Regions from separate parts of the Succinispira mobilis DSM 6222 genome, predicted to be linked through region 4. Evidence: riboswitches for the same ligand, from Rfam matches in the RefSeq annotation. Region 4 holds a riboswitch; each other region holds the start of a gene.
The links. A riboswitch is a leader RNA that binds a small molecule or an ion and turns the genes downstream of it on or off. The one in region 4 is predicted to bind cobalamin.

Region 1 (5,868 bases), 750 kb from region 4:
CTAAAAGGGCTTTGCTGCATTCGAAACCATCTGCTCCTGGCATAGCAATATCCATCGTAACGATATCGGGTTTACAATTTTTATAGGTTTCGATCAAGGATTCAATTGAGTCAGCTTCACCAACAATTTCACAATTAAACTCACGTAAAGTATCAGCAAGAATTGTGCGTGAAAAGGGCGAATCATCAACCATCATAATTTTTATTACACCCATCTTATAAATACCTCCAAATATTATTCTGTACTGTCCTGAGGAGTAAAAAGCCATGAAAAACAAGAAATTCTTAGGATTAAATAACTACAATACTCTATAAAATAACTATAGCAAAATAATTGTGTAAAATCAATAATTTTACGATAGAGAACTTAAAAGAGGATTTTGTAAAAATATGTAGAATAATTTAAAAAAATAGGTTTGATTATTAGGAGGCGGTGGAATGGAAATTTTTTTAGATACGGCAATAATAAAAGAAATAGAAGAGTTTGTAGCTTGGGGAGTTGTTGGTGGAGTTACCACTAATCCTAGCTTAGTGGCAAAGAGTGGCGAACAGTTATCTGAAGTAATAAAAAAGATTGCGGGATTAGTTTCTGGACCAATAAGTGCAGAAGTAATAGCAACTGATTATTTGGGGATGATTAAAGAAGCTGAACAATTGAATAAGTTAGCATCCAATATTATTATAAAAATTCCAGCTACGGCAGAAGGACTAAAAGCGGTCAATGTATTAGCTTGCAAAGGTATAAAAACAAATGTAACATTAATTTTTAATTTAGCTCAAGCATTGCTTGCTGCAAAAGCTGGCGCAACTTATGTGAGTCCTTTTGTGGGGCGATTAGATGATATTGGTGAAGATGGGGTTCAGGCAGTAAAAGAAATAATACAAACCTTTAAACTATACAAAATTAAAACAAAAGTTATCGCTGCTAGTGTAAGAAACTTGCAACATATAAATTTATTGGCTCAAACTGGAGTTGATATTGCTACAATTCCTCCTAGCCTAGTCAGAGATATGATTAAGCATGAATTAACCGATAAAGGAATAGAAAAATTTTTGCAAGATTATCAAAATAGCAAGAGTTGACCATAGCAAAGAGTTATGCTATAATAATTTCCAATTGAATATTTCAACCAAGGTGTCACATAATGTGAAGAATAGGGAAGTAGGAGCATTGAAAAATGTGTAAACGCGGGCCCACCACTGTATCGAGGAGATTTTACGAATGCCACTCTTAAGGGGGAAGGTGTAAAATTGATGAATCGGGAGCCAGGAGACCTGCCTTGAGTTGTTAAAAGTTTTTGTGGAAAAGAGACTTTTGAAGGGAAACTTTCAAAAGTCTCTTTGTTTTTTAATAAAGAATATGATAAACAGTGAGGTAAAGATGAATTTATTGACGAAAACTCTAAAAAACATTAAAAGTGTGCCATCTTCAAATTGTGAAAATATTAGTAGTGTTATACTAGAGCAAAAAAAATTTGGTAGACTTGCTCAGATGGCACGAAAATATATTGCTATCAAAGGAAATAAGTTTTGTACAACAATAAAACATTGTATGGTTATAACTTCGGCAGATCATGGGGTAGCTAAGCAAGGAATTAGCGCTTATCCAATTGAAACGACAATGCATATGACGGCTAATTATTTGATAGCTAAAGGTGGAAGTGCTAATGCTTTTGCAAACTATTGTCAAGCGGATATGGTAGTCGCAGATGTTGGAATTGCAGGAGATATGGAGAATGTACCTGGGCTGTGGCAACGTAAAATTGCTTATGGAACGCAGGATTTTACTGAAGGACCAGCGATGAGTAAATTAGAAGCAATAAAAGCGATTGAAGTAGGGATTGAGATTGTAAATTCTAAAGTAAAAGATGGGTATAACTGCTTTAGTTTAGGGGAGATGGGTATAGGCAATACAACCTCAAGTGCTGCAATTGTGGGAGCTTTTACAGGTATGTCACCCGAAGAAATTACAGGTCGAGGGACAGGCATTTCTGACAGTAGAATGCAAGTAAAATTAGATGTTGTGCGTAAAGGACTGGAAATAAATAGGCCAGATATTAAAGATGGTATTGATGTTTTAGCTAAAGTAGGTGGTTTTGAGATCGGGGCGCTTGTAGGTGTGATACTAGCGGCTGCGGCAAATAGCTGTCCAGTTATTATTGATGGGTTAAATACAACTGCTTCAGCCTTAATTGCTCAAGCTATGCATAAAAATGCTAAAGACTATATGTTTGCCTCACATTTGTCAGGTGAGCCAGCACATATTATAGCGTTGAATACACTTGGCTTGCAGCCATGTTTAGATATGAAAGTAAGATTAGGTGAAGCTATTGGCGCATCGATTGTAATGGAAATGTTAACAGGAATAACAGAAGTTTTAGAAAATAGTAAGGAGGAATATTTAAAGTGATTGAGATGCAAATACCTGCCTTAGATTTTGTTGCTATGAAAAAATGTCAAGTTAGAATCGACAATTTAACAAAGCCCTTAAATAGTCTGCATTATTTTGAAATAATTGCTAAAAAATTAGCTGGCATTACTGAAAATCCTAGCCCTAAAATTATTCCAAGAAAGATTTTGGTGCTTAAGAAAGAGGAGCAAGAGGTAGATTTACCTTTAGCAATATTTGCAAAACGTGTTCAGGCTCCAATAGTCAGTATATCAATACCAAGATTGAGAGAACTATCAACAGGAACATATTTCAAAGAAAGTTTGAAAATATGTAGCGATTATATCCGTGAAGAAAAGCAAATAATTGGCTTAGGACAAAATGGAATTGATGCTGAAAAAGATTGTCAGTTGATATTTGACTATTATTGCCAAAATGAAATAGAACAAATGCCTTTCAACAAAATAGATAAGGGGATTGTATTTTTAAGTAGCTTGATTATAGCAGCAGCACAAAAACGTTGCTTAGTTGTTTTGGATGGATTGAGTACGAGCTTAGCAGCTTTGATTGCTACAAAAATAAATCCCAAAGTTAAAGATTATTTGCTTGCCTCACATTATTCCATATCTCCAAAGCAACGTGAAGCCCTAGAACTATTAGACATTCCTGCGTATTTGCATTTAGACTTACAAGGAGATTGTGGGCTCGGAGCAGCTTTAGGAATATCGCTAGTAGATGCAGCTTTACATATGCTAAATGATATGAAAACCTTTGGAGAAGCAGATGTTGCTGTGGCCAATGATGGACCTGGGGCGATAAAGCAGAATAAAAATATAAAAGATATGTAAAAAACAAGTTAAAATTAAGACGAATCCTTGTTAGCTAAAAAATATTTAGCTAACAAGGATTTATTTTGTTTGATAAGTTAGGGCTTTACCTTTTAAAAGATAGTAAGATATAATGAATATTAATGTAAACTTAATTTTGGAAAAGGAATATAAAGATATGAAATTAACAAAAATGAACTACTATTTTGAAAAGATTAAAAATATATCTTTGGTAGAAAGAATATCGCTAATTCCTTTGATCGCAGTATTTTTAGCGATTGCCTTAATTTCATACATTTCTGCTAACAATATCAAAGATAGTATCATTAGTGAAATGCAAACCAATGGAGTATTCCTGTCGCAACAATTCTCCAGTCGAATAACTGACCGCAAAGCTGCTATTGATGTTTTAGAAGAACAATTGAATGAAAAAATAAGAATTGCAGCTAATATCGTAATAAAAGACGCGGAAAATTTGAATAATACAAGATTATTACAATTGGCTAAGAATTTGGATGTTGATGAATTATATTGGCTAAATAGTAAAGGCGAGGTTGTATATGCTACTATACCTGGGTATATTGGTTGGCAAACTACAATAAATCATCCACTAATAGCTATAGTACAAGGTCAAAAAGAGTTAATGGAAAAAATTAGACCTGATTCTAAATATGGCAAGTTACTAAAATATGGTGCGGTTAGAGCTGAAGATGGTAGCTTTGTCCAAGTTGGAATATCAGCAGCAAGAATAAGTAAAATGAATGAAAAGTTTAATTATCAAAAACTAGTGCAGAGTTTAGCTTTAGAAAAAAATATAGTATATGTGGGTTTTGTAGATTTAAACTATAGAATAGTTGCGCATAGTAATGAAGAACTACAAGGAAAACAATTACCAAGATATAGTTACTTACAAAAGGTCATAGAAATAGGTGATTATCAAGCGCAAGAAACTGTTGATACGACAACGGCAACCGAAATTTATGATATTTTATTTCCTGTGATAGTTGAAGGTCAAATTGTGGGTGCCTTGCAGCTAGGCTATTCGATGGAAAATGTTAAAACAGAAGTAGAAAAAAATAATTTAAAAATTTTGTTGTGGGGTACTTTTATTTTAGGGTTGTTAAGTTTTTCTTTGCGAAAGGCTTTAAAAAAACAGATTATAAAACCGATTGTTGATCTGGAGTCAGACATTAAAGCTATATCTATAGAAGATGATATTGATTATCGTCTGCCTAAAATTGAAAATGATCCGTTTTTACTTTTGCGTCAGGCAATAAATAAAAACCTAGATAAAAGTCAAGAATACTTTGCTAAAATGCTTGATAATCAGGATGAATTATATGCAGCAAATGAAGAGCTAGAGGCAGTTGTTGGGCAACTTTCAGCTAGTGAAGAAGAATTGCAAGCTCAATATGAGGAAATACAAGACTACGCAGAAAAGATGAAAGCTTTAAAAGAAAAGTACACACTTGCTGTAGAAGTAACAGATAGTGTAGTTTGGGAGCTAAATATTTTAGAAAAAACGATAATTTTTTCTGAAAATTTTAGGCAGAAAACAGGGATGGAAGAAGATAAAATAGCTTTAATAAACTTTATATCTGAGGTAGTTTATGAGGCGGACAGAGAATTAGTAAGAGAAAGTTTAGCTAACTATCAATATAAGACTCAAAGTGCAGTGCAAGTTCAATTTCGTATTATAGATAAATTAAATAGACAGTATTGGTATTTAATGCGCGGAAAAAGTTTCAATGATGCTTTAGAGTGTCGTTTAGTTTTAACGGGTGTATTAGTTGAGATTAGTGATTATAAACGCCAAGAAGAATATATTCGCTTTTTGGCAGATCATGATCAACTAACCGAACTTTATAATAAACGTAAATTTGTTGAAAAACTTGCTATAGACTTAGAAAAAGGCAAAAAAGGTGCAGTTTTATTATTGGATATCGATAATTTTAAGAATATTAATGATACGCTGGGACATATTTACGGAGATAAAGTTTTAAAAAATGTTGCAGATATTTTATCGAGAGTTGTAGGCGAAAAATCTGCAGTTTATAGGTTTGGTGGTGATGAATTTTTAATTAGATTAAACGAGCAGACAGATTTAAAAGAAGTAGAGAAGCTTATTGTTAAAATTAATGAAACTGTAAAACATGACAATATGGTTGAGGGGATAAATAATCATCTTACAATTAGCATGGGAATTGCTTTTTATCCATATGATGGCAATAGTGTTGATGAGTTACTTATAAAAGCAGATATTGCTATGTACAGTGCTAAACGTGCTGGGAAAAACAGATATGGGTTTTTCAATGAAAGTATGAATGCTATTTTCAGCGAAAAAATTAAAATTGAAAAATTCTTAAGGATTGCTTTGGAACAAAAAGATTTTCAAGTTTTATATCAGCCGGTAATAAAAACAGATACAGGAGAAATTGCTTATTTCGAGGCTTTGTTACGTATGCGAGCTACTAATATTTATCCAGGAGAATTTATCCCAGTAGCAGAAGAGACTGGGTTAATAGTGCCTATTGGTAGGTGGGTAATACAGGAAGTTTTGGGGCAACTTAATATTTGGCAATCATTAGGCCATGAACCAAAGCCGGTAGCAATAAATTTATCACCAAGACAGTTTGAAGATCCACTATTAGTG
Region 2 (5,868 bases), 490 kb from region 4:
AATCACATATGCTGAACTCAGATGATTATAATGCTTATCAAGGGGGCATGATTGCTACAGTTCGTTCTTTAAGCGGCAAAAAGCCACGGTCTTATTGTGGTGATAGTACTGACCGTAGTAAAGTTGAAATGCGTAGTTTACAAGAAGAAATGAAAAGAATTTTCCGTGGTGAAGCCGTAAATCCTAAATTTATTCAGGGTATGAAAAAACATGGATATAAAGGGGCTCAAGATATGGCTAACTACCTAGCCCATAGTTATCAATGGGATGCCACCAGTGGGATAATGGAAGATTGGATGTATGAAAAGTATGCGGCTAAATACGCATTTGATAAAGAAATCCAAGATTGGATGCGCGATGTAAATCCTTGGGCGTTACAACGGCTAACGGAAATATTATTAGAGGCCGAACAACGTGGCTTGTGGAACGCAAAACCAGAAACAAAGGCGGAATTGCAAAAAATTTATCTATCTTTAGAAGGAGAACTTGAGGAACGTAATGATGGATAGAAAACAGAAAAAATTTGTGAGATTTTTGTTTATAACTTTTTTAGCTATAATTTTAACTTTCATTTTAACTGCTTGCAAAACAAGTTCAGAGAAAGAACAAAAAGTTGCTAATTTTAACTATCAGGTGACAGATGTCCAAGGAACAGTGGTGAAGTTTGAGAAAAAACCAGAAAGAATTTTGACTTTGGCAATGGGCACAGATGGAATTGTTTTAGGTTTAGTACCACCAACTAGATTAGTTGGCGTAAATCATCTGTTAGATGATCCTAATAGTTCTAACATCGTAGCTAAAGCGAAACAAATCCCAACTAAGATTAAAAATCCTACAGCCGAACAAATCTATGCTTTGAAGCCAGATGTAGTTATTGTCCCGAACTGGGGAAAGGCTGAGATTGTAGATAATTTACGCGATTTAGGTTTAAAGGTAGTGGTTTGTAAAGGGGCAAGTACCATCGAAGAAGTTCAAGAAAATGTACTCTTAATTGCACGTACTTTGGGTGAGGAAGCAAAAGGGTTAAAACTTGTTGAGAAAATGAAAGCAAAATTGCAAGAAATAGATGCTAAAGTAATTAAAATTTCACCTGCACAAAGAAAAAAAGTCGTTTTGATTTCTTTGATGGCTTCATATGGCGGAATAGGTAGCTCGTTTGATGCCATTTGTACGCGGGCTGGAGTAATAAACGGTGTTGCTGAAGCGGGGATTAAAAATGGTCAAATTTTAGGTAAAGAGCGCTTGGTAGAAGTAAATCCTGATTTTTTAATTTTGCCAGTGTATAATGATCATGGTAATTTTGATATTAATAAACATAATAATGAATTTCTCCTAGATCCGTCCTTACAAACTCTGACAGCAGTTAAAGAGCGGAAACTGTATTACCCGCGCGAAGGTTACATCTACAACGTTTCTCAAGATATAGTTTTTGGTGTCCAAGAATTAGCTTACGCCGCTTATGGAGAAAGTTTTACCCAGCCTGCTGATTGTCATCTTTCTGTAGCGGAAGAATAAAAAATATGCCAGTTGCTATTGCTAGTTAAACTTGACTGTATACTAGGTATATAGTTTATAATCAAAATAATTTTGGAAAACTTAATATCAAGTAGGCGCCATAAGGCTTAATTGGGAAATCGGTGTAAATCCGATGCGGTCCCGCCACTGTAATGCGGTTAAATAATTTTGACAAGCTGTCTAATTAAATTAACCCTAAGTCAGCAAAACTACCTACTTTTTACCATATCCCTACGAGCGATAGGGAGGTAGGTGCAATGTATTTGTATTGCTAGACCTCTGTATCACTTAGGTGGGGGTCTAGTTTTTTTGTGTTTTTGTTGCCAGTTATGACTCTGCAAGATGAGATAAATGGGAACTTAACAAATATAAAATGATTTCGAAAGGAAGTTTATTAATGGCTTATTTAAGACGAGGTAAAATCAAATTAACGCAAGGATTATTTTTAAGTGCTCTTATTCTTAGTAGTATTTGTTCCGGTAAAGTGCAGGCGGCTGAGGTTGATCAATTAGAAACTTTTGCTCTAGATCAAATTGTGGTTACGGCAACTCGAAGCGAAAAACGTGATGTAGATGTCGCTGCTTCCACTACGATTTTGACGGCAAAAGACTTGCAAAATACAGGTGCAAGCAATATTCAAACAGCTCTTGCCAAAGTTCCAGGTCTTGCATATAAAACTTTTGGACCAGGTGGCTCTGCATTTGGGACAATGTCCAATGAAATAACTATTCGTGGGGTTAGTAATGGTACGTTAGTTATGATTAATGGCTCGCCGATTAATCTGCGGGGCAAATATTATTTAGATTCTATTCCTGTGGAAAATGTTGAGCGCGTAGAAATTATCAAAGGTGGCGGCGCAGTACTTTATGGTAGCGAAGCCATGGGTGGCGTAATTAACATTATTATGAAAAAAGAATTTGCAAATAGCATTACAGCTGGCGTAGGTAATTATGGACAGCAAAAATACGATTTAACGTTGAACGCAGATAAACTAAATGTCGGCTATAATTTAGAAAAATGGGGTAATGTAAACACCATTTCTAAAAATACAGACAAAGGTAATAAACACACAGATGCTACTGGTTCAGAAAAAAACAGTATTTTAATGGAATATAACTTCAATGATAAATTACAACTGATGTACAATTATTTAGAGACAGAGGCTAGCTATGATACTTGGTTTGATGGTGCTTATAAATCAGTTCCAGCAACGGGTAGTTTGCAACAAAATCGTAAATATGGCACAAAACAAAATGTTGTTCAACTAAATTATACAGATGATAATTTTAAAGCAAAAGCTTATTATAATCAAAATAAACTTACTGCCGACGGCTTTACGAAATATGACACTTCAGGGAATTTAAAGAACACTATTTACGATACTGATGAAAAAAATAGAACTTATGGAGTAGATTTACAAAAAAATTGGGATTTAAATACTAGAACCAAAACAATTTTAGGATTTACTTACCAAAACGAATTTTATACAGATTACAGTACTAAAAAATATGATCGCAATAATTTAGCTTTTTACGGACAATGGGAACAAAAGTTAAGCGACTTAAATACTTTAAGCTTAAGTGCTCGTGAAACTTGGACAACTGGCGCGCCAGGAGATCAAAACTATAATAATTTTAGTGCTCAAGGCCAGTTGAGTCATAAACTAGCAGAAAATGAAAATCTTTATGCTAGTGTAGGTCAGTCCTTTATCATGCCAACTTTCGCTCAAATGTATGGCTCAAGTGATACAGCAATTCCTAATCCTGGTTTAAAAGAGCAGACTGGCGTTAATTATGAAATGGGTTGGAAAAAAATCTCTGGCGACCATAGTTGGAAAATGGCTGTTTATCACATTGACATTACAGATAATATAAGTGCGAAGTGGAATAAAACTAAAAGCAACTATACCTATAGTAATGAAGACTTTATTAATACTGGTTTAGAACTTACAGCGGATATTCATGATCAAAATGGTTGGAGCTATAATTGGGGCATAAACTTAAGTAACCCTAAAGCCAAACAAGAGGGCTCAGATTGGGATAGAAAATATGGTAAATTACAAGTAACTGGTGGCGTGACTTATGCGAAAGATAAGTGGAGAAGCAGTTTGACAGGAAGCTATATGGGTAAACGGGTGGCAGCACCAAGTTCAGAAAAATCTAGCGCCTTAAAACCATACTTTTTAACTAGTTTAACCACAACTTATATTTGCGATAAAAATAGTGAAATCACTTTAAGCTTAGAAAACATTTTTGATAGAAAAGACATTTTAAATCATTCTGGTTCAGAGTATTATGCTACACCGTTTAACTTCTTATTGAGTTACAATTATAAGTTCTAAATAAAAGTGAACAAGTTACTTAACCTAAAGAAGATTTATTAAAAAACAAGCTAGTATCTTAAACTTTAAGATACTAGCCGTTAATAAGAGGAGCGAAGAACGATGCGAAACAAGAAAAAAACCTTGCTACTAGCTGTAGCTTGTTGCAGTGTTTTTTATACAAGTCAAGTGTCTTTAGCAGCAGAAAGGCAAGAACTAGAAACTTTTGCCTTAGATCAAATTGTGGTTACGGCAACGCGGAGCGAGAAAAAATTGGTTGATACGCCTGCAAATGTTACGGTAATTACAGCTGAGGAAATCACGCGCAAAGGTTATCAATCAGTTACGGAAGCTTTAGAAAATGTACCTGGAGCAATTGTCACTAGTAATGGTTTTGTGGGCTCAGAACAACATGTGTTATTAAATGGTGAAGAACGGGTGCTTTTTTTAGTAAATGGCCGACGGATGAACCTTGATCGTGGTGGCGGGCATGGCCGACAAGCTTTTGATTTACGTTCTTTACCGAATATAGGCGCTATTGAAAAAATTGAAGTTGTAAAAGGTGCTAGCACTACTTTATATGGAACGGATGCCGTAGGTGGGATTATTAATATTATTACCAAAAAAGGTGCGGCGCAAGTAGCAAGTTTAGATGTAAGCAGTGGTTCTTGGGGAACAGAAAATTATAAATTAGCTGTAGGTGGCAAAACTAATGCCGGCTTAGGTTACTATGTAACGTTAAAAAAATCAGAACAAGATTATGTTAAATTTAAAAAAGTTAAAAATAATCAAGAAATTAAGTGGGCGAATACTAGTTATGAATCAACCGCAGCTACAATTCGCTTAGATAAACAATTTGATGCCGATAAAGCAGCAACTTTAACTTTTGAGCACAGTATTGCAGATGCAGGTCAGCCTTATAATCCGCCAGGTTTTTCAGGGTTCAAAGCTACAGATACATCCACGATTTTAGATAACAATGTGATGGCTAAATACGAATGGGGCTTAAGTGGCGATAATAAAGGTTTTGTGCAAGTATTCCGCAACCATAATGTTGGTAATACCTATAGCTCTACTAGTCACAGTACTTATACTGAAGAAAAAGATGGTTTAGCATTGCAACAAGCTTGGCAAACTAGTACAAGCAATCAAATTATAGCGGGGTTTGATGCCAATAATTCTAAAGTAAATAACACTAGCTCTTTTGTAGAAGAAAAAGAAATTAAAACAAAAGCTTTTTATTTGCATGATACTTGGAACTTTACAGATAGCTGGCAATTAAACGCTGGGGTGCGTTATGATAAACATAATTATTTCGGACATGAAACTACAGCTAGTTTGGCTTTAAACAAAAAATTTACTGATACTAGTAACGCTTACATTTCTTGGAATCAAATTTTCAATGCCCCTAATGGCAATGATTTATTTTATAATAGCTCTTGGGCAAAAGGTAATTTAAATCTTAAACCAGAAACTGGGGATGTAATTTCTCTAGGCTACAATGTTCAAGCATCTGCTAGTACTAACATCAGTATGAGTTATTTTAAAAGCGAAATTAAAGATGCTATAGATTGGTATGATGCAGGTACTTATTGGACCGTTAAGAATGTTAATAAACAAAAGAAAGATGGTTTCGAATTATCAGTAAATCATAAGCTTTCAGAAAAGTGGACAACTTGGGCAGCCTATTCTTATGTAAATGTTAAAAATAGTAAGTCCGATGCTCCTTTTGAACGAGATTTAACTGTTCGACCTAATAACTATAAAATAGGTTTGCGTTACAATCAAGAAAAATTAAATATTGAACTATTAGGGCGAATTTCTTCTGGCTTAAGTAATAAGCAATATGCCGAAGAAAATTATTTAACTTTTGATTTAAGCGCTCAATATAAATTTAATAAAAACTCAAAAGCTTATTTGAAAGTATATAATCTAAATAATGTAGCTTATAGTGAAAAAGCTGGTATTGCCAATGGAGAATATAGTTTTCCAATGCCAGGTAGATCAATTTTAGTCGGCATGGAATACGCATT
Region 3 (5,868 bases), 350 kb from region 4:
GTGATATTTGATACACACATTCATTGTGATTTTTCTTGCGACTCCAGGCTACGCTTAGAAGAGGCTTGTGCCGTGGCAAAACAAAAAAACATTGGGATAATTATAACTGAACATATGGACTTGCACTATCCGACTAATCCTTTGGCTTTTGTTTTTGATATTGCGGAATATTTTAAAAGCGGAAATGCTTATCGAAACGAGCAGGTGCTATTAGGGATAGAACTAGGTTTACAAACTACCTGTCATCAAGAAAATGAAGCCGTGCTTAAGCAGGGTAATTTTGATATGGTAATTGGCTCCATTCATGTGGCCAAGCAAATCGATGTATACATGGAGAGGTTTTATGAAGGTTTTAGCAAACAGCAAAGCTACCAACGTTATCTAGAAGATATGTTGGCTTGTGTGCAACAGTTTAAAAACTATGATACTTTGGGACATATTGATTATATTTGTCGCTATGCACCTTATGAAGATACTAACTTAGAGTTAGCAGTGCATCGGGAATTATGGGCAGCAATCTTCGCACAATTGATTGCAGATGGCAAAGCCCTAGAACTTAACACTAGACGTTTGGATGAGCCATTAGCTAGAGCAAGCTTGCAACCGCTCTATAAGTTGTACTATGATTTGGGTGGCCGTTATGTAACATTGGGTTCGGATGCACACGCGCAAGCGGAAGTGGGGCGCAGAATTTGTTTGGCGGATACTTGGGTAAGAGATTTGGCCTTAGAGCCTGTGTATTTTAAAGAACGGCAGATGTTTAAGGCGAGCCAAGCTTAATCGAGGACAAGTTCGCCGTTGCAGTTTTGAAAGTCAAGATTATCATAACTAATATTACCGAGATAACCAGAAATTTGGACAATACTGCCAGTATCACTAAAACAATTAGTGAATTGGCAGTTTTTTATGCTTATTTCGGCAGGGGCTACGGTTTGTGCATAGATAGCGGCGCCAAAAGAAGGCGTATAGCTATTTAAACCTTTCGCTTGGCAATTAACAAAAGTGCAAGCTGTAATCTGGCTCTTGAGACAATTTTTCAAATATACGGTACCAGCGATAATTGTGCTACGGGCATTATTGGTGCTGTTTTCAAAATGACAATTTGTAAGGGTGACTTCTTGGGCAGTATCAATAAAAAGAGTACGATTGGAAAAATTTTGAAAAGTGCAGTTGTTGAATTCGATTTGTTGACAATTTATCAAATCAAGATTGCGACCGTTGCTAAAGGTGCAGTCTTCAAAACGAACACGGGTAGCATCCTCAAAAATCAGTTTGCAGTTTTCGGCAAAACTAAGATTTGCTTGGACAAAATGGACATCAGCACTAGTGTAGGTAGTAGTAGTGTTTAACGGGAAGTTGCCAAGGACTCTAAGTTGTGTGGCGTTATGGACACTAATTCCTTGAACAAAATTTTTACTGTAGTAGAGAAAATTTTCTTCGGCAATATTGGTACGGGTGTTTAAAAATTGTTGATATAGATCATTATCCTGTTGGACTATTGCCTGCACTAGTAGGAGCATTTGTTCCATTTTTAACAAAGAGATTTCTAAAAGCTCGGCGAACTCAGCAATATAGATAAAGTTTTCGGCAAGGGGTTTACGGTTGCAAAATAATAATAGTAGAGCATCTACTAAAAAATTATCCGCTAAAGGTTGGTGTTTGAAGCAATCTAAAAAAGTGGAAACATCTTTTAAATTAATATTTTTGGCTGCTTGGAGAAAAAAAGCTAAGTCTTCTTTTAACTGTAGGGGTTTGAGCAGGCGTTGCAAAAAGGACAACTTTTCCTTGCTAAAACCATCAGTATAAATTGCTAGGGAGGCTAAAAAAGTCAAATATGAAGATTTTTCTAAGGGGCTAGCCTGAGTTAGGGGATGCGAATCAAATGCAAAAATAATATTTTTGCTATTCGTAAGAGCTAAGTGCAGATTATTATAATTCATCATTAGTACCTCGAAAAACTTTCCGGACTAGACCAGAAAATTCCTTTGCATATTCAGAAAAATTACCAAGACGTAGTTGTTGATCAAGATAGTTTACAGCAATGGGGCGCTTGATAAACAGCTCTTCAAAGAGATAATGAACATAGAGACTATTGCCTAAATGCTGCGTGGCAAATTTATTATAAATATTAGCGAGATTTTCTTGCAAAAGCTGTTTAAATTCAGCACTATTCGTGTCCGTTTGCGCTGGGGTTAGGCGTTTATATTCTTGTAAAATGTTGAGAATATCTTGGCTAAGTTTAGTTTGGACGGGATCTAAGTTGCTTAATTCTGGTAAGTATAAGCCGAAACTGATAGCGGCAATTCGTAAACGCTGAAAGAAAACTTTTTGTAATTTCGTGCAGTAAGTTTGTTGGTTAATAATTGCCAAGAGTAAATTTTCTTTTTCGGCAATGAGCGCTTGGAGTTCTTGTTGGACAGTTAAATCTTGGCTGAGGCGGAGGATATATTTTAATTTTTGGATTTTTTTGCGCAAAGAGGCTTGTTGCGTTTGATAAAAATTAAGGCAGGCGGAAAAAAAGGCCAAGAAATTATCATTAAAAGATTGTTGATATTGGTATTTATTCAAACGTTGTAATTGTTTTAGGAGCTGAGCATTTTCGAAAGCCTGTGGTTTAAAGCTCGAAACAGCCAAAATACCAATATGGTCAATATTTTCTTGGGCGAGTTTATCGGCAATAGTAGCTTTAATTTTTAGAAGCTTCTCTAAAGCCACGCTATCACTTTTATTAACTAAAATCATCAACTTACTTTGGGGCCGCAAGTTTTTCAGCAAGAGCAGGTCGGAACGGGAAATTCCTTGCTCGTGAGCTTCTACAAACCAAAGCACAATATCGGCAGAATTTAACTGCGCTAAAGTTTTTTGGCTATCGGTATTTTCTGTAAAGTTAGGATTATTCGGTAAGGCATAGCCAGGAGTATCAAGAAAAGCTAGGTGCTCAAAAGGTTGTTTAGGAGTGCTGATAATAGTGTGACAAAGTAATTGCTGAATATTTTTTTGATAATTATCTTGGAGGGTTGCGCGGATTGTTTCGAACTCGGTAGGGGCAAGTGTAATGCTATTGCCGAAAATTCCAATTGCTAAATAAGATTCCTGGCCTTGGAGTATGTAGGTGGGAATAGTGGCATTAGCGGTTGTGGAATGTGGCAAGAGATTGGTTTGCAAAAGCTGGTTAAGAAAGCTAGTTTTACCAGAATTAAAGGCTCCGGCCAAGACCACGATATTTTTACCAACGAGGGAATTCATAGTTTTATACTGTGTGAATTTCGTGAATTCATGCATAAAATTGAAATATAATTCTGGGAAATTGGGTGGCGCATAACTTTTTAATTTTTCAGGAATACTTTTTTTAGCAATAAAACGGAGGATTAGGAAATCTTCTTTTTCTTCGATTTCTGGTTTAGGTAAGAGTTCAATTAGAAAGCGCGTAAAGTTATCCATCGCAATACCTCATTTATTTTAGCATAGAGCCATTATTTTTTAATTTTTTACCTTACTAGTTAATCGAAGCAAATTACAGTTTTATTAAGATGAGTAGGCGGATATTTTTTAGCAATAAGAAAAAACCAAAAGCAGCTTTGCCTTCCCAGGAGCAAAGCTGCTTTTGGTTTTTGGTAGGAGACTTTAAGAATGGAAAACAGATACTTTGCGTAGGTGGTTTTTAAAATAAAAAAACCTTTTCATAAGCGAAAAGGTATATAACAACAAAGTTCGAAAACTCAATTGGCACATATCTCCACCCCATCGCTCGTAGGGTATACGGTGATTTTTAAATAGGCAGATATCCTGGCTCAGAAGAAGTTAGGTCACAACCCAAATGACTAACTACTTCCTTACAGTGGCGGGACCGCATTAGCATTGCACTAATTTCCCTATTAAGCCTTACTAGGCACCTATTTGTCAGTATTTATTTTCCTAAGGGGATTATATAATATTGTGCAATTATTGTCAATAAATGTTAACAAAAAACATTTACTAAAGCGAAAAAATGCTACTTGACGCAGAATTGTAGTGGTTTGGTGCAAAAAAAATGCAAAGTAGCTATTTTTGGTTGATATATTTGGTAAATATTGATAAAATGGGTGTTATGAATAATTTGCAATTTTAGTGAGAGATAAATTTTAGGGGGCTTTACAGATGTTAGATATTAAATTTGTGCGTGAAAACTTAGACTGTGTGCAAGAGGCACTAAAAGCAAGAAACAATAGCTTGAGTTTAGAAAATTTTTCGCAGTTAGAACAAGACCGCCGGCGACTCTTACTTGAGGTAGAAAACCTCAAAAGTAAACGTAACCAAGTTTCACAAGATATTAGCAAAATGAAGCGTAATGGCGAAGATGCTAGTGAACAAATTTTAGCAATGCGTAATGTAGGCGATGAAATTGCTACAATCGAAGCGGATTTAAGAGCAGTAGAGGCGCAACTGAAAGAGATTATGTATAGCATCCCCAACATTCCTCACGGCAGTGTACCAGTTGGAAAAGATGAGCATGACAACCAACAAGTTAGGGCCCAAGGGACACCCAGAGAATTTGAGTTTCCAGCTAAACCACATTGGGAAATTGGTGAACAGCTAGGTATTTTAGATTTTGAACGAGCTGGCAAAGTTTCTGGAGCACGGTTTGTGTTTTATAAAGGCTTAGGCGCTAAATTAGAGCGGGCCGTAATAAACTTTATGCTCGATGTGCATACCATGCAACATGGCTATACAGAATTATTGCCACCTTACATTGTAAATAAAGACAGTATGTATGGGACAGGACAGTTACCTAAGTTTGCCGAAGATATGTTTAAATTAGAAGGCTTAGAATATTATTTAATTCCGACGGCGGAAGTGCCAGTTACCAACTATCATCGGGGCGAGATTTTGGCGGCAGAACAATTACCGCTGTGTTATACAGCTTATAGTGCTTGCTTTAGAGCTGAGGCCGGTTCCGCAGGTCGCGATACCCGCGGCTTGATTCGCCAACATCAATTTAACAAAGTAGAATTAGTTAAATTTGCGCATCCCGATAATTCCTATGAAGAGTTAGAAAAACTTACGCAAAATGCGGAAAGAATTTTACAGTTGTTAGAATTACCTTATCGGGTAATGTTACTTTGTAGTGGAGATATGGGCTTTTCTTCAGCGAAAACCTATGATTTAGAAGTATGGTTACCAAGTGCGAATTGCTATCGGGAAATTTCTTCTTGTTCCAATTTTGAAGATTTCCAAGCACGGCGCGCAGATATTAAATTCCGTCGCTCGATAAAAGAAAAGGCGGAATATCTACATACTTTAAATGGTTCTGGATTGGCGATTGGGCGGACTGTTTCAGCGATTTTGGAAAATAATCAACAAGCTGATGGTAGTGTACGCATTCCGAAAGCACTAGTTCCATATATGGGTGGCTTAGAAGTTATTGGCTAACAGGCTTGGTTTGCCAGAGTAAATAGATAAATAATAAATATTAAGAGCATGGTTTAAAAGTCTTCAGCTGCTAGGTGTTACAATTTTAGCAGTTAGGACTTTTCAAGCGCATGCTCTTTTTGTTTATAGAAATACTGGGTTAGACAGAATTTTTTCGCACAAAAGAGCCAAGGTTATTGAGCTGGATATTATCAGTTTGCAATTGAATTTTTGATAAATTGCAATAGTTATGAATGAATAAGAGTTTTAATTAGTTGTTCGTATTAAAATGACAATTAGCAAATATTCCCTATAGAGTGAGCTATTTATATAAAAAGCCACGGCAACTTGTTAAGAGGGTTAAAAGCATTTTTGCTATAGTATGGAAAAAATTTGTAGGTAAAAGTGGAATTTTTACAAAAAGAATTTTTGAGTAAAATAGTTGTTGTTAAGACTATGTTAAATTTGCGTAAAACCTCT
Region 4 (5,868 bases):
CATGGTCAAAAGGTTTGATAAACATGCCATCTATGCCACCAATAACGGCAGAAAAAGATTGTGTTGCGGCACGTAACACATTTACATAAGGATCATAGGCTGTTTGGCAGAAAGTCGAGGTGCTAACAAATAAGTCGATTTTCTCAGCCGCTTTGCTACCAGCAAAACTTTGTACGATTTGGCTCCAAATCATTTTTACGCTACGCAATTTAGCGATTTCCATAAAAAAGTTAGCGCCAATACTAAAGTGAAAACGTACATGTTTGCAAAATGCTTCAATGCTAATCCCGCGCAGTAGCATGGCTTTAATATAAGTTACCGCAGTGCTCATGGCATAACCAATTTCTTGCACGTCATTGCCACCCGCATTATGATAAACATCTGTATCAATAATTACAGTTTTTAAATTAGGGGCATGTTCTTCAGCCCAAGCAATGCTATGAGCCATTTCGTCATAGTATTCATCTAAAGAGCGCGCCAAAGTACCAGAACTAGCTAGTTCACCGATCGGATCGGCTGCTACAGCTCCAGTTAATTTATGTGTATCAAAACCTTGTTTTTCAGCAAAAGCAGCAATAGCTGCTAGCAAGGCAATATTCGAAGCCCCTGCATAAAGTGCTAAATCTTGTTGAACAAGGTTAATATCTTTTAAGATAACTTCTAAATCAGCTAAAGTAGAAACTGAAACTCCTTTATCGGCAAATTCAACATCTAAAGCCTCAGGAGCATCGATACCTTTGCGGCTAGCAGTATCTAGGACAAAACTAACAGCAGTAGTTCCTTTTAATAGCTCGCGTTTTAAAACAGCGTTTGCTTCTGCTAAACTTTTAGCATCACATTGTTGAGCAATGATCCAAGGTTTGCTAATATAGCCACTGGCATGCGCCCCACGAAGATTGCTAGCTTGTGCTGGATAAGTTTGCGGATGCGTGAGTTTTTCTAAATCTTCTGGGAGGTAAATTGGATTTAAAGTAATTCCCTCGTATGTTTTAGTAAACATACTTTTATCAAAATCAGCACCTTTGAGGGCAATAATTGCTTGCTCTTTCCATTGGTCATAGCAAGTAGCCTCAAATTCGTCAAAGTTGATTTCAGGAATTTCCGTGTTCTCAAGGTCTTTTACTTGTTCCATATACGGTATCCTTCCTTTTAGTTATATATTTGCGGGGGAACGAATACTATTTTCTTGGTTTATTTAGCAGAGTGGTTCGAGTACCTCCTACCTAAACTGCCAATAAACGTCTCAAAGTATTAGACACGTTTTAAACGTGCTGTAATATTGCTTGGCGCACCCTTGCGCCAAATTCAAGGAGAAAGAAAATAATAAAGATGGTGTTAAGGTAAAAGAATGGTGTATGCTGGAGCTAAGTTAAAATACCCTGTGGCCCTAACTTAAAAAACGCAGAAAACCGCCTTTCTTAAAGAAAGACGGTTTAAAATGTCAGTAAAAGATTCGCAATAAATATCCAAGCTGAAAAGAACATTATGGAATAAATTCTCGCGACATCTCCTCCCCGTCTCTCGCAGGTCAAACAGTGATGCTAGATACAGGCAGTTCTTCTGACTTAGATTCATAGCTTGTTTCGCCTTCCCAGTAAAAACCAGTGGCAATGTGAAACGCGCTCCTCATTACAGCGGCGGGACCGTGTTGGAATTACACCAACTTCCCTATTAAGCTCCGTTAGGAGCACCTGTACAACAATATATTAACTTATGGTTCTTAATTCTAAATCTTCTTTTTGTGATTGTCAAGCAGAAAAAACAAAAAATAATAAAAAAAATATTGACTCTACCATAAGTATATCCTTTAAGCTTTAGCAAAGTTAGGAGCTTAGAAATTTGTAATAATAGAAAAAATATGTATAAAATAAACTTAAAAAGAATAAAAAAACAAACGACAAGGAATACAAATACAATATTCAATGATAAAAAACACCTGAAAGGAGGATATTTAATGAAAATAGCCTTGTTACATTTTTCCTTGGTAGCAGGACCATTAGAGAAAAATTTGCAAAAACTGTGTTGGGGGATAGAAACTGCAGCTGAAAATGGCGCTAAATGGATAATAACTCCAGAAATGGCTCTACAAGGATATTATATGAATTGTATCGCGGGCAATTATCAACCAGTAAGCGAAAATTCCTCAGAATTAGAACCGTTAAAGGCGCTGGCCAAAAAATATCAATTGACTATTTTTCTTGGTTGTGCAGAATTAACAGCTAAACAGGCCTATAATGCCTGTTTAGTGATAGATGCTAGCGGAGAAATAGTAGCTCGACATTATAAAATTCGTACTTTAAATTGGATAACTGAAGCCTGGTCGACTCCTGGCGATAGCTTAGAAGTAGTAGAAATAGCGGGAGTTCGTGTAGGCTTATTAGTTTGTGCTGATGCTTGGTTTGCTGAAAATGCAGCGGTATTAACGCAAAAAGCGGCGCAACTGATAGTCGTTGTGGCCGCGTGGCCACCAGGGTGTGGCGGCCCACCAGAGGCAGCTTGGAAAAGATGCTCACAAGCTGCCTCTAATATTCCCGTTATAGTGTGTAATCAAACAGGCAGAACAGAAAAATTAGATTTGACAATTGCACAAAGTGCAGTTGTAGTGGCTGATAAAATTATAACGGCTTATCAAGGTGTAGCAGAAAAAATTTTATACGCGCAGTTACCAGCTGATCTGACTGATCCTAGTAAGTGGCAGACAGTAAATTTTGAATTAGCTCCAGGTAATTGTAACTTGCTTTAAACAGCTTTAGGAGTAGTAAATAGCAAAACTAACTACTTAGGTAAAGGATAATTAAACACTTAGTTTGGTAGTTTAGCTGATAAAGCTAGACAAGGGTTTAGCGTTCTAAGAATTAGTAAATGTTTAAGGAGCATAACATAATGGCAAAAATTATAGTAATAACAAATATGGAAAATCATTTTACAGGCTTACAGCGGGCATCTCAGAGAATTTTAGCAACTGAGCAGTTACTAGATAAAATGGAAATAATTCAAGTTAATGACCAAGAAATCTGGAATAAAAACTGGGAAAATAAAATTAAACAAAGTGCTTTTGTTTTAACGACTTGGATGGGGACGGGTTTATGTTGTGATTTTTTGAAAAAAGCTTCAACTTTTATGCAAAATAATCAAAAAAAGCATTTGTTTGCAATTATTGATCCTGGCGATGATGCTTTAAGTTTTGGCATTACAAGCCAAGAAATTGAACGCATTGGCAAATATTTGTCTTATGGTGGTTTAGACAATTATATTAATTTATGTGCATATTTAATGAATTATTATTTGCCTGAAAAGGTTAGTTATCTGGAACCGCAGCAGTTACCTTGGTGCGGTATATACCATCCTAAATTTTCTGGTCAAGCTTTAACTACAGAGGAATTTTTTGAAAAAATATACCAAAAAGATAAACCTGTTGTCGGGTTAGTGTTTGCGCGAGAAGATTGGCTTTGGGATAATATTGATTATCAAAATAGTATTATTACGGCCTTAGAGCAAGAGGGATGCAATGTTTTAGCGTTGTTTAGTAGTAATTTGGCTAACTCTGAAACTGGAGCTCCGGCCTTAGGGGAAAGTATTCAAAAAATGTTTTATTACCAGGGGCAGGTGGCGATAGATGTTTTAATAAATCCGTTTGTTTTCTCGCTTACTGTCACGGGCTTTGCAAGTCTTAAAAATTTACAAGAGCTAGGTGTGCCAATATTACAAGTGCATAATATGTATATGGATTACAAATGGTGGGAAGCAAGTTATGTCGGTTTAACGGCCAATGAAGTTGCTTATGCGGTAGCAATGCCAGAGTTTGATGGGGTAATCCATGCGGTGCCGACAAGTACCAGAGAACAAGCAGCTGACGGAACGCATTATCGCTATGTTCTGGAAGAGCGAATTAAGATGCTAGCTAGAAAAACTCGTAAATGGGCAATGTTAGCCAAAAAACCTAATTCTGAGAAAAAAGTAGCGATTGTATTTCATAATTATCCACCGACAAATTCTAATATTGGTAGTGCCGCTTGTATCGACTCCATTGAAAGTGTGCGTGTTTTATTAGGAAAATTGGCGGATAAAGGTTATAAAGTCGGCGAGATTCCGGCTTCGAGCCAAGAATTTATTGAAGAAATTACCGCACATGCGACCAATGATCGTAGATTTATTTCCGAAAAACTTTTGGATAATGCCGATGCAACTTTAAGCGCGGCGGAGTATCAAAAATTTTATAACAGCTTACCAGAAAAAGTCCAACAGCAATTACAAAGCGATTGGGGCGATGCGCCTGGGGAAGTGTTTAATCATAAGCAAAAGTTGATAGTGCCTGGAGTTATTAGAGATAATGTTTTTATTACCGTACAACCACCACGGGGTTTTGGGGATGATCCAGGTAAAATATATCATTCGCCAGATTGTGCCCCGACACATCATTATTTAGGCTTTTATTATTGGCTAAGAGATGTTTGGCAAGCTGATGCAATGATTCATGTAGGTACACATGGTAATTTGGAATGGTTACCAGGTAAAGGCAATGCAATGTCCGCGGCCTGCTATTCGGATATAGCTACAGGTGATATGCCCAATATTTATCCCTATTGGATAACTTGTGTAGGCGAAGGTATTCAAGCTAAACGGCGAAGTGCTGCTTGCTTAATAAGTTATTTATCGGCACCGATGAGTACGGCAGGGACCTATGAAGAACTAGCTGAGTTAGAACAATTATTGGAAGAATACTGCCATTTTGCTAATGATGAAAGTGCAGTCGCAGCTCTACCGGCAATAGAAGAGTTAACACATACTAAAGTGCAGGAATGTAACTTACAAGAAGATGTGCCAACTATAGCAGGTGAAACCTTTTTAGCTTATGTAGGTCGGTTGCATGTATATATGACTGATATTAAAAATATGCAAATAAGTACAGGGTTACATATTTTAGGTGAACCGCCAGTTGATCAAGAACTAATTGAATATTTATTAGCTTTAACAAAATTAGAAAATGGGGAAAAACCTTCTCTATTAAAATCGCTAGCACAATTTTATGGATATGAATATTACCAATTGTTAGAAGCTAGTAGCCAAATGTTGCCTAGTGGGAAACAAACTTATGGACAATTTTTAGATGAGCTTCAAGCTAAAGCGCGGGAGCTATTAGTATTTTTACAAATTAATAATTTTGAGCCTGCGGTAGTTGAACAATTGCCAAAGCTTGACTGGATAAAAGCTTTAAGCCGAGAAAATCTAACAATTTTACAAACAATTAGTAGCTATATTTGCACACATATTGCGCCTAGCTTGTTATTGACAACACAAGAGCAAGATAACATTATGGCGGCCTTAAACGGCGAGTATATTGAACCGAGTGCATCGGGAGCACCTACGAGTGGTGGTGCAGATTTATTGCCTACGGGTAGAAATTTTTATAGCATTGATCCGCGAGCCTTACCAACGAAAGTTGCTTGGGAAATTGGCAAGAAAATGGCCGATGATGTTATCGACAGATTTATTCAAGAGGAAGGGCACTATCCAGAAAGTGTGGGCATAATTTTATGGGCGACTAGCAATTTGCGGAATCACGGTCAATGTATTGCTGAATTTTTGTATTTGATGGGCTTAAGACCAGTATGGCAAGCTGGTAGCGGTCGTGTGGTTGGCTTAGAAGTTATGTCCTTAGCTGAATTGCAAAGACCGCGCATTGATGTTACGGGTCGAATTAGTGGTTTGTTCCGCGATAGTTTGCCTGCTTCAGTTACTTGGCTAGATACAGCGGTAGATTTAGTAGCAAAGCTAGAGGAAGATTTAGAATTGAATTTTGTGCGGAAACATGTTTTGCAAGAAAGTGGTGAGTTGATAGAAGCTGGGCTGACTGAAGAAGAGGCTTGG

Region 1: another riboswitch for cobalamin. It lies ahead of cobT (nicotinate-nucleotide--dimethylbenzimidazole phosphoribosyltransferase); the one in region 4 lies ahead of SUCMO_RS0103190 (methylmalonyl-CoA mutase family protein).
Region 2: another riboswitch for cobalamin. It lies ahead of SUCMO_RS0105525 (TonB-dependent receptor plug domain-containing protein); the one in region 4 lies ahead of SUCMO_RS0103190 (methylmalonyl-CoA mutase family protein).
Region 3: another riboswitch for cobalamin. It lies ahead of SUCMO_RS0101525 (dynamin family protein); the one in region 4 lies ahead of SUCMO_RS0103190 (methylmalonyl-CoA mutase family protein).

The regions. Positions count from the first base shown of each region.
Region 1 is NZ_KB913028.1:1,412,020-1,417,887, reverse strand. It holds gene SUCMO_RS0106690 (response regulator) at 1-214, opposite strand, end outside; gene fsa (fructose-6-phosphate aldolase) at 438-1,082, shown strand; cobalamin riboswitch at 1,116-1,296, shown strand; gene cobT (nicotinate-nucleotide--dimethylbenzimidazole phosphoribosyltransferase) at 1,381-2,409, shown strand; gene SUCMO_RS10995 (nicotinate-nucleotide--dimethylbenzimidazole phosphoribosyltransferase) at 2,415-3,236, shown strand; gene SUCMO_RS10990 (EAL domain-containing protein) at 3,394-5,868, shown strand, end outside.
Region 2 is NZ_KB913028.1:1,154,259-1,160,126, forward strand. It holds gene cobN (cobaltochelatase subunit CobN) at 1-509, shown strand, start outside; gene SUCMO_RS0105520 (ABC transporter substrate-binding protein) at 499-1,515, shown strand; cobalamin riboswitch at 1,592-1,746, shown strand; gene SUCMO_RS0105525 (TonB-dependent receptor plug domain-containing protein) at 1,913-3,856, shown strand; gene SUCMO_RS0105530 (TonB-dependent receptor plug domain-containing protein) at 3,959-5,868, shown strand, end outside.
Region 3 is NZ_KB913028.1:313,143-319,010, forward strand. It holds gene SUCMO_RS0101515 (histidinol-phosphatase HisJ family protein) at 1-780, shown strand; gene SUCMO_RS0101520 (right-handed parallel beta-helix repeat-containing protein) at 777-1,943, opposite strand; gene SUCMO_RS0101525 (dynamin family protein) at 1,930-3,441, opposite strand; cobalamin riboswitch at 3,760-3,912, opposite strand; gene serS (serine--tRNA ligase) at 4,138-5,409, shown strand.
Region 4 is NZ_KB913028.1:660,568-666,435, forward strand. It holds gene SUCMO_RS0103190 (methylmalonyl-CoA mutase family protein) at 1-1,132, opposite strand, end outside; cobalamin riboswitch at 1,534-1,710, opposite strand; gene SUCMO_RS0103195 (carbon-nitrogen hydrolase family protein) at 1,955-2,743, shown strand; gene cobN (cobaltochelatase subunit CobN) at 2,884-5,868, shown strand, end outside.